2 regions of the Shouchella sp. JSM 1781072 genome follow, and region 2 is predicted to be linked to the other one. Evidence: riboswitches for the same ligand, from Rfam matches in the RefSeq annotation. Region 2 holds a riboswitch; the other holds the start of a gene.

Region 1 (7,493 bases), on a different contig from region 2:
AGAGGCACTTGTCGCATTCTTTGGAAACTGGGTTCGAAAACATACGCCAAGACCTGCGCTATTAGGAGCTTTGGCCGGTGTTGCGTTTACCTTTGTTGCTGGAGAAATGTTGTTTTCTGTTTTTGAAATTCCGATTATTGGTCTTGTAGCCATGGCGGTAATTTTACTAGGGTTTGTGGCGAAAGTTGCGTTGCCGTTTAACATTCCAGCCTCTTTATTTGCCATTATTGTTGGTGTCGCTTTGGCCTTTGTCCTTGGTTACCAAACTAGTAGTGATGTAACAGAAGCGTTAAGCAACGTCGGCTTTTATCCATTTTTACCAACCCTTGCCGCTTTTGAAGGGATGACGTATCTCTTTGGTGCACTGATCGGGTTATTAGGGATTTTAATTCCGATTACGATTTATAATGCGATTGAAACAATGAATAATGTGGATGCGATGTCAGCTGCTGGGGATTCTTATGATGTTCGAGAGTGTCAAGCAGTAGATGGAATAGGTGCTATGCTTGGTGCTTGTTTTGGCGGCATGTTCCCGACAACGGTTTATATTGCAACTGTGGGAGCCAAACAGCTAGGTGCTGGTCGTGGCTATAGTCTTTTAAATGCTGGGGTTTTCGCCCTTGCTTCCATTACTGGTTTGATTGGTGCCTTTTCGGCATTAATTCCAATGGCTGCGGTTGCCCCAATTCTAGTCTTTGTAGGGATGTCAATGATCGGAAGTACGTTTGCAAACAATGCAAAGCGTTACTATCCAGCCATTGCTTTAGCGATGCTTCCTTATATTGCGAACTATATGATGACACGCTTTAACAATCAAGCACCTGATGTTGTCGCAGGCATTTCTGAAGGAATTGTCCCACTTGGACAAGGTGCCATGTTTACAGCGATTATTTTAGGCGCTATCACCGTCTTTTTAATTGACAAAGACTTCTATAAAGCAGGGATCTTTTCAGCGATTGGTGCGCTTCTCTCCTTCTTTGGTTTTATGCACGCCCCTTCGTTAGCAGTAAATGCTGCGTTTGATTATACAATCGGCTATCTGTTAATCGGTCTTTTCTTTGTTTACATTGGATATCGAGAATCAAAGAAGGTAACTGTAGAGGTCGATCAAAAAATAGAAAACGTTGCGTAACGAAAAACCCATTTGAGGATACTCAAATGGGTTTATTTCGTTTTGTATAATCTTTATTTTCTATGAGTGTTTCAATCGTAACAATAAGAAATGCCAGTGCCGCTTGTGTAACAACGGGAATCGTTATCGATGTAAACAATCGTTCAAGGAAATGAATAAGCGGAAAAATAAACACAAACTGGATTGTAATTTCGCATACTTTTTGTAGCGAATAGCGTTTTACCTTAGGCACAACGGTATAAATGAGGCTCTTCGTTATCATTTCGATGATTACACCACTTACAAGAAATAGAATGACGAACCAGGCTAAAGACCAAAGCGACCGATATTCTATTCCCAAAAGGTAAAACAGACTAATCATGCCAAAATAGTACAGGACAAATATAAATCCGAGTACAACAATTAGGAGCAAAGCAATTCCTATCACTGTTTGAAGGGATGGTTTCCGCATAAATCAGACCTTCTTTTGTTCAAAGATTATTCTGCTAGACGCAATTCGTTCGTAATTTCAATCGAACGACTCGAAATGGTTGACGCACTAACGTTATATTTTTCAGCTAATGCTTTTTGTGTAACGGAAAGCGGTGCAAATTCTTGTAGCGCATATTCCATTGCAGCTGCAAATGCTTCAGGCTTACGAATATTTACTTTTTTAGCTGAAGTAAACGCATGCCATTTTTCTAAAGCGAGTTGTTCAATTTCCGGTGGATGTTGGTCTTTTTTCAAGCCACTTAAAAGAATATCGGCCGTTTCTTTTACTTGTTCAGATGACCATTCAAAATCGTCGGCAACTTTCACGACAGGCGTATTCTCCGCAAGTAACGACGAAAGAAGCTGGGGCCATTTAGAGGTAAAGCTGTCTCCTTCAGAAGCTGAACGGAATGCATCAATTTTGTTTTTAATGTCCGTTGTTTTAGCAGGCACATGGCTAATGACTGGGCCGACAAAGCTCATAGCATGTTCCCCATTGGCCGGAAAACCAATAATTGTTGAGCCAGGCTCGACTGTGTCTTTATGTTCGTCAGGAATGATGTGAGTTAAGCGTTCATTCGTGAATAAATGGAGGCTTTCACATTGATCTTCATTTACGGATACTACTTCAAGAACAGCAGGTTTTGTTCCTTTCCAGCTTTCTATAATAGTAGCTGTTTGTGGACGTTTAATTTTTCTTAACTTGCTTTCAAGAAATGTATCGTATATGGTTTGCCCGTCTGCTTCAATAGGCTTGTGGAAAATAAGCCATACAAGCAGCATACTTGAAAGGGTCTCGGTAACACTTTCTTCAACGTCTGGGTAAACATGGTGGTAACTTTGCACCCAGTTTGTTAATTCCTTTTGGTAGCGGGTAAATGCAGTATAAAGCATTTCCGTTTCTAACTGATGAAGCTCTTGAGAGACAATTGCTTTTGATTCTGCTTTTTGCATGCAACATTTTTTATATTTTTTCCCACTGCCACATAGACAAGGATCGTTTCTCTTTATCATAGATGTTCCTCCTTACGTCAACTTTCTTAGTTTAACAGATTTGCGCCATAAAAGCAGGGTTTACAGCCGTTAATTTTGTTGTTGAGTCGTTAAGTAAATGAAAATGGATCTTTTGTATGAATTATGTTTTGACAGTTTTCAGTCTTTATGCTAAATTAATTGAATACTCATACATAAGAAAACACTCTTTATATTGAGAAGTGGAGGGACTGGCCCGACGAAGCTTCAGCAACCTTTCCGATTGGAAAAGGTGCTAATTCCAGCAAAGGGAACTTTGGCAGATAAGGGGGATGCGATACGATCGCATAAACCCTTTTCATTGAAAAGGGTTTTTTAATTTCATATGTGAAACGAAACGGTGTAGTGTCCAACTACTTAATAGGGGAACTTGGTGAAAATCCAAGACGGTCCCGCCACTGTGACGCACGTATGTGCGAAGTCAGATTGCCTGCCGAATCGTTCTGCTTAGCTCTACGCGGATCTAGAGAAGAGTGGAAATCATGCCTTTTAAACTAGTTGTCATTTTTTCGCTAGTGATCTTTTGGTATATTTCCTATCCCTTTCTCTTGAAAGGGATTTTTTTATGGTGAGTACAACTATTTGAGGAGGCAGAAAAAATGAGTGGAGTTAGAAGTTCAAGCTTAGGTTTTCCAAGAATTGGGGAGCAACGTGAGTGGAAAAAAAATTTAGAAGCCTATTGGAATCAAAAACTAGCGCAAGACGACTACGTAAAAAAACAGAAAGAGTTACGTTTGAATCATTTACAAAAACAAAAGGATGCAGGGCTTGACTATATACCTGTCGGCGATTTTTCTCACTATGACCAGGTACTTGATACAGCAACAGCATTTGGCTTAGTACCTGATCGCTTTGACTATGAAGGTGGAAGCGTTGATTTAGATACGTATTTTGCGATTGCTAGAGGCAGTGAGCATGCGGTTGCTGCTGAAATGACAAAATGGTTCGACACAAATTATCACTATATCGTACCTGAACTTGATGGTAGAGAGCCGGAGCTCGTAAACAATCGCTGGTTAGATTTAATTGAAGAAGCGAAGCAAGAACTAGGGGTAACCGGAAAGCCAGTAATCTTGGGCCCTGTAACATTTGTTAAGCTATCAAAACAATACGGCAGTCGTTCATTTGTTGATCATGTTCGAAGCTTATTGCCTTTATATACAACCGTTTTAAATCAGCTGGCAGAGGCTGGGGTAGCGTGGATTCAAGTAGATGAGCCTATTTTAGTTGGGGATATGAGTGAGGAAGAATGGTCGATTACTGAAGAAGTCTATACATGGTTCTCAGAGTCAGCACCAAAAGCGAACCTTCTACTACAAACCTACTTTGAAGGAGTTGATGATTTTAGTCGTTTGACGAAGCTACCTGTTGCTGGTATAGGATTAGATTTTGTTTATAGTGATAGTTTACAAAAACTAAAGCAACATGGATTCCCGAAAGAAAAAACATTAGCAGTTGGGCTAATTGATGGTCGAAACATCTGGCGTACAGACTTAACGAAGACACACGCCATGGTAGAAGAACTTTCAAAAATAGTTGGGCAAGAACAATTAATTCTTCAACCTTCTTGTAGTTTGCTTCATGTGCCAGTGTCACTAAAACATGAACAAAAGCTGCCTGAAGATTTAAAAGCTGCCTTATCATTTGCTGAAGAAAAATTAGCAGAGTTGAATGAACTTAAAGCAGTCTTAAATCAGCAGCAAGACGTGAAACAGCTACAAGTTGGAAAGCGGGCGATTGATACGTTAAACCAATCGGCAAGTCGCACAAACCAAGAAGTCCGTACCGCTTTAGATCTCAGCAAAACGGAAGATTCTAAAAGAGCGGTTCCTGCGGATAAACGTATGGAACTTCAACAAGAAGTCTTTCAACTCCCGCCATTACCGACTACAACAATTGGTAGTTTTCCGCAATCAGCAGACGTTCGAAAAACGAGGTTGCAATGGCGAAAAGGGGAAATTACGAATGAAGCCTATGAGTCCTTTATTAATGCTGAAATTGAGCGTTGGATTGAGATTCAAGAAGAGATTGGTTTAGATGTCCTTGTGCACGGAGAGTTTGAGCGTACCGATATGGTCGAATTTTTTGGCGAGAAGCTAGGTGGTTTTGAATTTACATCAAATGGATGGGTTCAATCATACGGTTCAAGATGCGTGAAACCGCCTGTTATATTCGGGGACGTCTTTTTCCAAAACGATATGACTGTCAAAGAAACATTAGTCGCACAATCGAAAACATCGAAACCGGTCAAAGGGATGTTAACAGGTCCTGTCACGATTTACAACTGGTCGTTTCCACGGACTGACCTACAAGCAGAAGATGTGGTGAATCAAATTGCCCTTGCATTGGAAAAAGAAGTGCTCGCTTTAGAGAGAGCAGGAATTACGGTCATTCAAGTAGATGAACCTGCATTAAGAGAAGGGTTACCTTTAAAGAGAGAGAAGTGGAAAGCCTATTTAAATCAATCTGTTAAAGCATTTCAGCTCTCTGTAAAATCGGTTGAGCCGCAAACGCAAATTCATACGCATATGTGCTACTCCGACTTTCAAGATATTATTCAAGCGATAGACGGACTTGATGCAGACGTTATTTCAATCGAGATGTCACGAAGTCATGGAGAGCTCATTACAGCGTTTGAAGACTATACGTATAGCAAAGGGATTGGGCTAGGGGTCTATGATATTCATAGTCCACGTGTACCAACAGAAGAAGAAATGGAAACAAGTATTAATCGCGCCCTGCAAGTTCTTGATCAACGCATTTTCTGGGTTAATCCAGACTGTGGCTTAAAAACAAGAAAAGAAGCTGAAACCGTGGAAGCACTTAAAGCGATGGTGAAAGCAGCGAAAGCGAAACGGTCTCAACTCGTTCAGTAACGCACAAAGAAAAAGCTTATCAATTTAATGATAAGCGTGAGATGTACGCTCGAGGTCTTCTTGATCGCAAGCGTACATCTTTTTTATGCATTTAAGTTTGTTGAATCAGTTGGCTTATCTTTCTTACCAGCGCTTCTTGCCCCTTCAATTCCGAGAAACACACACATTACGAAAAGGATAAAACAGATCACAGAAAGCAAGTAGTTTTGCGCCATGAAGTTCGAGTAAAGCATAACGAGAAGAGCGCTCGTTGTAACGATAAACATGAAAATCATGGGAATGATGACGAACAAGGCTTTTGACTTTGTTTTAACAAGCCACATCGTGACAGCTAAAAGAGCTAAAGCTCCAAGCATCTGGTTTGCGGCTCCGAATAACGGCCAAACCGTTTGCCATGTTCCAGATAATGCAAGGGCGGTTGCCCCGATTAAACCAGTAATTGTCGCAAAATGCTTATTCGATAAAAGTTTAACATTGATGCTATCGCCTAATTCAGAAACCGTGTACCGCATTAGCCGTGTAGCAGAGTCAAGTGTGGTCATTAGAAATGCGGACGCTGCTAGTGCAGTAAACGTAATACCAGCTTGAACAGGCAAGCCCCATGTGCTCATAAACTCACCAATTCCTAAAGAAAACACACTAATTGGATCATTGTATTGAGCCATAAGCGCTGAGAATTCCCCCATCGTTAAGTAAGCAACCGAACCAATGGCAATAATAGCCACGAACGCCTCTAAAAGCATCGAACCATACGTAACAAAGCGTCCATTTTTCTCATTGTCCAATTGTTTAGAAGTCGTCCCAGAAGAAACGAGGGAGTGGAAGCCCGAGATGGCCCCGCAAGCAATGGTAATAAATAAAATTGGAAATAAAAATCCAAGTTGGTCGTTATAAAACCCAGTAAATGCAGGCATTTGAATCGTCGGTCTAGCGATTAATAGTCCTAAAAAAGCACCACCAATTAAGAAATATAGCATGTAAGAATTCAAATAATCACGTGGCTGAAGCAAGAGCCAAACAGGTAAAACAGATGCGAAATACGCATAGATAATTAAAATAAAAGACCATGCTGTTGCGCTTAATTCAAGTGGGAAGGTAAGACCCACCCAAATGGCTCCAACCATGGCAATCGTCCCAAGAATCGTTGCTGTTATGAGATTCATTCTTACCTGGTTAACAAGCACACCAAACACCATAGCAACCGCGATAAAGAGTAATGAAGCCGTTGCAGCACCTGGAAATGAAACAAAGGTATTGGCAACTAATATGACAAACACGCCCACAATTAAAATCAGTGTCGCGATGGCGAAAGAGAGAAACATGAGTTGTCCTCGTCGTCCCATGTATTCTTTAATGACTTCCCCGATTGATTTTGCTTTATGACGAACAGACGCTTGGAGCGATGCATAATCATGAGTTCCACCAACGAAAATACTTCCAATCATAATCCAGATTACAGCAGGTAACCAACCAAACACGATCGCGGCAATTGGACCAGTAATAGGCCCTCCCCCAGCAATCGTGGTAAAATGGTGACCGATTAATACAGGAGTTTTAGTTGGGATGTATTCTTTCCCGTCGTATAACATATGCGCAGGTGTTTTACGACTACTGTCTATTTTTAATCGTTTTTCTAAATATTTTCCGTATGTAAAATAAGCGACTATTAAGATAGCACCACAAATTAACATAAGCGTGACAAAATTCATATTGTTACCCTCGCCTTCTCATTATTCCGATATTGCCTCAATAAATGGCTGAATAAACGGATTGCCTTTCTTGTTTATAATTAATCTCTGTTCAGGTATGGAGAGGACGCCAAGATAACGTTCATACCAGCCTGATTTTCCCCATTGAATAAACGAAACTTTTCTCGTTCTCTTTGCTTTTTTCTCTAACGTCATACTTGGCGTTGTTTTCAACAAGAAGATGCCAATATAAATGGAAGACATATGACTCGTACGGTCGCTTTTATGTTGGTG
Region 2 (7,493 bases):
CACCTCATTTAACGTGTCATTTGGGATGAGGTTATCAACTTTATTTTGGAACTCAGCAATCTCCACTTCTGCCCCTGTTGCTAATGCAGCTCCTTGCGCAATCGCATCTACTTTCGCACGTACATCATTTGCTTTCGGGCGTGAATCAGCCCGAATGTAAAACCTTGCTCGCGCATAGTCTGGCACGATATTTGGCGCATTTCCGCCATCTGGGATGATTCCATGGATGCGAACATCGTCTGTGACATGCTGACGTAGCGCATTTATGCCGTTAAAAAGCTGAATAACTGCATCAAGTGCATTTACCCCTTTTTCAGGGGAACCAGACGCATGCGCGGAAACACCACGAAAAATATAATCAACAGGATCAACAGCAAGCGAGGCGCCTGACGGTCTTGTTTCGTTCGCTGGATGAATGATCAAGGCAGCGTCAATGCCTTCTAAATACCCTTCCCGTACAAAGCTTCCTTTCGCACTTCCGTTCGTTCCACCTTCTTCAGCAGGTGTTCCAAGCACGACAATACGCCCACCGACCTCTTCTAATTGTTCTGCTAGCGCAATCCCGGCTGCTACACTCGTGGTTCCAATGATATTATGACCACAAGCATGGCCTAATCCCGGTAAAGCGTCATATTCAGCGAGAAAAGCAATCGTTGGCCCAGCGCCTACCCGCTTTTCAGCAACAAAACCGGTTGGGTGACCAGCAATGCCTTCTTTAATGGTGAAACCCGCTTCTCTTAATAACGTTGTTAAGGTTAAAGAAGCAAACACTTCTTCATTTCCGACTTCAGGATTTTCGTGAATTGCATGACTGGTTTTAATATACGTTAAACGATGTTGAATAAAGTGTTCTTGAATCGCTTCTTGAATTTCTTTTATCGCTGTTGGCATCTTGATCACTCCTCACCATTATCTAGGGTAGCTATTTAACTCATCTAATGAAATAGCTGTCGGGATTCGAGCCCCTTTATGTTCTTCTAGAATGACATTCTCCACGTCTTCCGACTGATAAAGCTCGACAAGGCGTTGCAACACAGGATTGTCTTGATCTTTTGTTTGAGCAGCAATGATATTAATATACGGTGTAGCTGTTTCGTCTTCTCTAAAAATAGCATCCTCTGCCGGACTAAGTCCCGCATCAACAGCGAATCCATTATTAATAACCGAAGCATCAACATCTTGCATTAAACGAGGCGCATTGGCCGGTGCGATTTCTGTTAGGGTTAATTCTTTCGGATTGTCTTTAATTTGATCAAGCCCACTTGTCACACCAAAGTCATCTTCTAATTCAAGCAAGCCTGCTTCTGCCAGCAACATTAAGTTTCGAGCTTGATTTGTAATTTCGCGATCGATCGTAATTTCAGCTCCATCTGGGATGTCATCGACATTGTCATATTTATCAGAATACAACCCCATTGGCGCAAGCACCGTTGAGCCAATAGCGGCTAAATCTAAATCGTGTTCTTCTCTAAAATTGTCAAAGAAAGATACCGTTTGGAACGCGTTTATATCAATCGAACCGTCTGCTAATGCTTGATTTGGCTGAACGTAGTCACTAAATCGTACAATTTCCACGTCAATGCCTTCTTCTTCGGCTAATTTTGCAACATGATCCCACTCAGGTGAGTCAGAACCAGTAATGCCTACTTTCACATCAACAGGGTTTTCTGGACTGTAGTCGTCTCCTACATCAGCAAGGGTCGATGTGTCGTTTCCGCATGCTGCTAACGTAAATGTTGTGGCACCTGCTATCAAAAAGGCTTGATGAATTTTTTTCATAATGGATTCTCTCCTTCTCTCTCTATCGTCTTCTTACTTTTTTAGAAGCGATGTTTCCAACTGTTTGAATCACTTGAACCATCAAAATTAAAATCATTACAGTTACAAACATTGTCCCATCATCAAAACGGTTATACCCATAGGCAATCGCAACATCGCCAATTCCGCCTGCCCCAATTGCACCAGCCATAGCGGTTGCACCTACAAGTCCGATCGTAGCAGTTGTCATGCTGAGAATAAGCGAACTCATTGCTTCAGGGACGAGAAATTTAAAAACGATTTGCCATTTCGAAGCCCCCATTGAATCAGCCGCTTCTATAATGCCTGGCTCAATTTCTAACAAAGAGTTTTCGATTAACCGCGCGATATAAGGACCTGCATAAAACACAAGCGGCACAATCGCAGCTGTTGTTCCTAAAGAAGTGCCAACAAGCAAACGCGTTAACGGAATAATAGCAACAAGCAAAATAATAAATGGAATCGACCGCAAGACGTTAATAACCGGATTAATCGCATTGTAGACAACACGGTTTTCCATAATATGACCTGGCCTCGTCACGACAAGAACAATGCCAAGTACGACTCCAAGAATCGCTGAAAATAATAATGACCATGCGACCATATAAATGGTTTCAAACATTGCGTCGACTAAAATATCACTTGAAATTTGCGGGCGTATCGGTTCAGGCAACCAGTCCAGCATAGTTCGTAACCTCCTTTACTTTGATTGAAACCGATTTGAAATAACGTTCAGCCGATTGCTGAGCAGCAGCTTCTCCTTTTAAACTTAGATAAATCGATCCAAACGTCGTTCCACGAATTTCGTGCATCGAAGCATGAAGTAGTGACACACGTAAACCTTGGTGAACTAAATCGTTTAACAGTGTGGATTGATCTGTATCGTCCGTTATATCGAGTTGATAAACCCGCTCATCGCTCCCTTTATTTGCGAGATGTTGCTTCACTTTTTGTGGAAGGTCATCAGGTATAATCGATCGAACAAATTTCTTCGTTGTCTCATGTACCGGCTGTGAAAGAATTGTTTCAACCTTCTCAGTCTCAACAATGTCTCCACTCTCCATCACTGCGACTTTGTTACAGATCTCACGAACAACACCGAGTTCATGCGTAATCATCAAAATAGTAATGTTGTATTCTTTATTAATTTGCTTTAAAAGCTGCAAAATCGAGCTCGTTGTTTCCGGATCAAGCGCCGATGTTGCTTCATCACATAAGAGAATTTCAGGGTTCGATGCAAGGGCCCGAGCAATCCCTACTCGCTGCTTCTGTCCACCTGAAAGTTGATCTGGATAACGTGAAGCAAATGCCTCTAAGCCCACATAGCTTAATAGGTCATTTACACGCTTATTCACAGCCGATTTCTTTGTCTTTACTAATCGCAATGGCGTCGCAACATTTTCAAATACCGTTTTTGACTGTAGTAGATTAAAGTGTTGAAAAATCATCCCGATATTTCGCTTTGCTCTTTGAAGTTGACGAGAATTTAGCTGCATCAAATTCTCTTTATTCACAATCACTTCACCTGCTGTGGGGCGTTCGATTAAGTTAACAGTCCGAATAAGTGTGCTTTTACCCGCTCCGCTAAAACCGATGACTCCATATATATCGCCTTTTTCAACTTGTAAATCAATTTCGCGCAATGCATGGATGTCTTGCCCATTAGATGAAAATGTTTTTGAGACACCTTTGAATTCAATCACACCATTTCCTCCTATCCATATTTGTTTAATCAGATTTTTTGATAAAACGCTCCCTAATATTTTCGTCTTTCCTTTTTAAAATGTAAAAAGCCCCTCTTCCAAAAATGAAAGAGGGGCGAAAAGTCAATGAATTATCCACGCTCTTATCATCCAGGAAGTTTTCCTGCAGGCATTAGCACCTTCCACCATAGTGGGGTTGCTGAAGCGTCATCGGGCCAGTCCCTCCGCTCCTCTTAATAAGAAAAATATTTAATTAGTTGTTGAACGTAGTGTAGCAGATTTTATTTTCAAAATGCAAGAGTTTTTTTAATAATTTTTCACGAAAGCGTTTCATCATAAAGCAATTTCTTTAATTACTTAGCAATTAAAAGAGTGTCCACCATATTTGAATCGCAGACCCTAGAATAAGCAGCGCTAGCAACCATTGCAGGACTTTCGTATTCATGTTTTGACCAAATTTCGCACCAATAGGTGAAGCAATTAAACTCGCAATAATCATAACAAGCGCAGGACCATATAATATTTGGTCGGTCGCCACTTTTCCAACTGTTGAGCCGATTGAGGAGATGAATGTGACCGCAAGAGAGGTCGCAATCGTTACTCGTGTAGGTAACTTTAAAACGGTTAACATAATCGGTACGAGTAAAAATGATCCCGCTGCTCCAACAATTCCAGAAGCAATTCCTACAATAAACGATAAACTAGCCGCAAGCCCTCGATTGAAGGAAATTTGATTGGCGGGTTGTTCAGAAATTTGTTTCTTAGGCAGAAACATCAAAACGACCGCAACCGTCGCAAGAACAGCATAAACAATGTTCACCGAGCTTTCTGTGAAGAAGTTTGATGCAAACGCTCCAATAAAACTTCCGACTAGAATGCTGCTCCCCATATAGACAATCAGTGTGCGATGTAAATACCCTGTACCTCGATAAGCCCACACACCTGCTATGGTAGCGAAGAAGACTTGTATGGCACTAATGCCTGATACTTCATGTGCCGTAAAAGCCGCGAAGCCAAACATTGGTGGTATAAAGAGGAGCATTGGGTATTTTATAATTGAGCCACCAACCCCAACCATTCCCGAAACAAATGAACCAAAAAAGCCAATGATGAAAATCGTGATGATGAACAAAATGTCCATAAATGTCTCCTAACCGAGAGGGATTCCTTTCCCTTCTCTTACTCGCCCTTTTTTATATGAAAGGTGAGAACTCCATCTTCTTCTTTTGACTTAAGCAATTCGTGACCTGTTGACCTTGCCCATGCTTCGAAATCCTTTAATGCTCCTTGGTCGGTTGCTTGCACCTCTAAAATATCCCCTACGTTTAGTGTCTTCATTTCTTTTTTCGTTTTAACAATTGGCATTGGGCATGCCAATCCTTTAGCGTCTAATACCTTGTTTACATTCATCGTAGTAGTCTCCTTTTTTTGTTTATCGAACGGCACAACGGTTTGGTCCAACTTCCATTTCCCGTTGTTCTTCTTCATTTGGTTCTTTTAAACCTAAATTGGTTTCGCGGATTTCTTGATAAGCATTCGGTTGTGGCGGCAGGTTGTCCGTCACCATGGAGCGAAATGTCGTTTTATCCTTCACATTTAAACCATGGTTTTTCTCAAATAAGACGCCCAACTTTTCTCCGACACTGCCATCTTTGTTTAATTCATCCACATTCATAAAATGAGCAGGTAGTACAATTAGCTCTGACGATAAGTCTTTGTATTTGGAATAGAGAGAGTTTCTCAAATCTGCTACCCAATCATCTGCTTTCCCTGCTAAATCTGGTCTCCCAATGGAATCAATAAACAAAATATCCCCTGTTAGTAAATATGCATCGTCAATCATAAAGGACGTTGAACCGATCGTATGACCTGGCGTATACAATGCCTGGATGTCAATTCTTGTTGACCCGACTTGAATGTGAGAACCATCTTCAATTGGCTCGTAATGAAACGTTACCCCTTCTGCATCTTTTGGCGGAAGCCAGTACTTTGCATTCGTTTGTTCCGCAATCGTCCGCCCTCCAGAAATATGATCCGCATGTAGGTGCGTGTCTAAAACATGGGTAATGGATGCTCTTTTTTCGCTAGCAAGAGTTAAGTAAGCATCTGTCATCCGCGCTGAATCGATAACAACAGCTTCACTACCCGAAATCAGCATATAAGAAAGACAGCCTTTTCCAAGCCTAACAAATTGGTATAACTCGCCCCCACTGATGAGGTCAGCGATTTTGATTGGCTCTAAATGCTCACTCCAAGCCTTCATGCCACCTGATAAATAAGAAACAGACAACCCTTCATCCACTAACATTTCTCCAACCATAATCGATGAATTTTCTTTCGCACATACGACTAGTATCGGTTGATCAGACGGGAGTTTCGGTAAAATTCCTTCTACCCCATCTAATAGATCAAAATAAGGAACATTCAAATAGTCAAATTGTATACCTTCCACTTTCCAATCCTCAAATGCATCTTCATTTCGAACGTCTAGAATAAACAATGGTTCTTGCTGAATGACTTTATTTGCTAATTCTTTTGTCGTCATCGCTGTTAAACTCACCTTAATTTCCTCCCTCGGTTTTCCATTGGCTCATACCAGGAATCACATTGACTACATGCTTATAGCCATTCTTCAATAACGTGTGTGCCGCTAATTCGCTTCGATTGCCGGTACGACAAACGACATAGATGGTTTTTTCTTTGTCGACCTCTTGTATTCTCTTTTCTAATTCTCCTAATGGCATTGATTGCGCGCCTGGAATATGAAACTCCTCATATTCATTCTTTTCACGAACATCAAGAATGGTCATAGGTTCGTTATTCTGAATGGCTGTTTGTAAGCCTTCATTGTTCACAACATGAGGAAAAGAAAGTCCTTCCTCTTCATGATCTCCAGCTACACGCAAATAATGTTTAAGGATGTCTCCATCTTCAACGGTGCCAATATAGCTATGCCCAGCTTTTTGTGCCCATGCTTTTAAATCAGCTGTCGAGCCTTTATCAGTTGCTTGGATTTGAACTACACTTCCTGGCTTGATGTCTTTCATCGCTTTTTTTGTCCGTACAATGGGCATTGGGCAGGCCAACCCTTTTGCATCGACGAGTAAGTCATATTTCATTTCTTCCATTACAAACACTCCCTTGATTACATCCATTTTTAGATGAATAGATTAACGTTTCCATCTTCAGCGTCTGCTAAATAAGCAGCAACCCCAGCATATTGACTACTTTCTCGTAATTCTTCTTTTTTTAATCCTAGTAAATCCATTGTCATCGTACATGCAACTAAGTTGATGTCTTGCTCTTCTGCTAGATCAATTAAATCAGCCAAGGGCATCGCATTATGCTTTTTCATAACGTTTTTGATCAACTTCGGACCAATACCAGCAAACTGCATCTTTGATAACCCCATCTTCTCCGATCCTCGTGGCATCATTTTGCCAAACATTTTCTCCATAAAACTTTTATTCGCTTTAATCGGCTCATCTTTACGTAGCGCATTTAATCCCCAAAATGTATGGAAAATTGTTACTTCGTGGTCGTAAGCCGCCGCTCCATTGGCAATGATGTACGCCGCCATCGCTTTATCATAATCACCACTAAATAAAATAATATTGGTTGTTTTTCCTTCACTCATACTATAATCCCTCCGCTTATATACACGTACCCCTATGGGTATTAAAAAATATAAAAATTTTTTCTAAGATAGACAGACTTTCCTGTCTACCTTAGCGGCTTTTCACGAGTAAATTGACAGCTTGATCCACGTATTCTTTCGTGTCTTCGCCCTCTTCAATCGCTTTTTGAACACATTCAACGAGGTTTTCACTAACAATCACACCCATTGTGCGGTCAATCGCTGTTCGAGAAGCAGAAAGTTGAGACACAACATCACGACAATCTTCGCCCTCTTCCATCATTTTTAACACGCCACGAATCTGACCCTCAATGCGTTTTAAACGATTTTTCATCTGATCTGTATATTCCAATCCT

What was found. Region 2 has a riboswitch for S-adenosylmethionine ahead of ACE1TH_RS12385 (methionine ABC transporter ATP-binding protein). Riboswitches for the same ligand answer to the same signal wherever they lie in the genome.
Region 1: linked by a shared signal. The riboswitch ahead of metE (5-methyltetrahydropteroyltriglutamate--homocysteine S-methyltransferase) and the one ahead of ACE1TH_RS12385 (methionine ABC transporter ATP-binding protein) in region 2 are both predicted to bind S-adenosylmethionine.

Annotation. Positions count from the first base shown of each region.
Region 1 is NZ_JBHFQE010000001.1:1,704,733-1,712,225, reverse strand. Features, by position in the region: gene ACE1TH_RS09105 (uracil permease) at 1-1,132, shown strand, start outside; gene ACE1TH_RS09100 (YrvL family regulatory protein) at 1,155-1,583, opposite strand; gene ACE1TH_RS09095 (SEC-C domain-containing protein) at 1,610-2,617, opposite strand; SAM riboswitch class I at 2,803-2,905, shown strand; cobalamin riboswitch at 2,957-3,087, shown strand; gene metE (5-methyltetrahydropteroyltriglutamate--homocysteine S-methyltransferase) at 3,235-5,511, shown strand; gene ACE1TH_RS09085 (carbon starvation CstA family protein) at 5,595-7,220, opposite strand; gene ACE1TH_RS09080 (DUF8052 family protein) at 7,242-7,493, opposite strand, start outside.
Region 2 is NZ_JBHFQE010000002.1:551,735-559,227, forward strand. Features, by position in the region: gene ACE1TH_RS12370 (M20 family metallopeptidase) at 1-891, opposite strand, end outside; gene ACE1TH_RS12375 (MetQ/NlpA family ABC transporter substrate-binding protein) at 910-1,779, opposite strand; gene ACE1TH_RS12380 (methionine ABC transporter permease) at 1,802-2,482, opposite strand; gene ACE1TH_RS12385 (methionine ABC transporter ATP-binding protein) at 2,463-3,500, opposite strand; SAM riboswitch class I at 3,641-3,743, opposite strand; gene ACE1TH_RS12390 (sulfite exporter TauE/SafE family protein) at 3,865-4,641, opposite strand; gene ACE1TH_RS12395 (sulfurtransferase TusA family protein) at 4,680-4,910, opposite strand; gene ACE1TH_RS12400 (MBL fold metallo-hydrolase) at 4,933-6,045, opposite strand; gene ACE1TH_RS12405 (sulfurtransferase TusA family protein) at 6,062-6,628, opposite strand; gene ACE1TH_RS12410 (DsrE/DsrF/DrsH-like family protein) at 6,658-7,137, opposite strand; gene ACE1TH_RS12415 (metal-sensitive transcriptional regulator) at 7,229-7,489, opposite strand.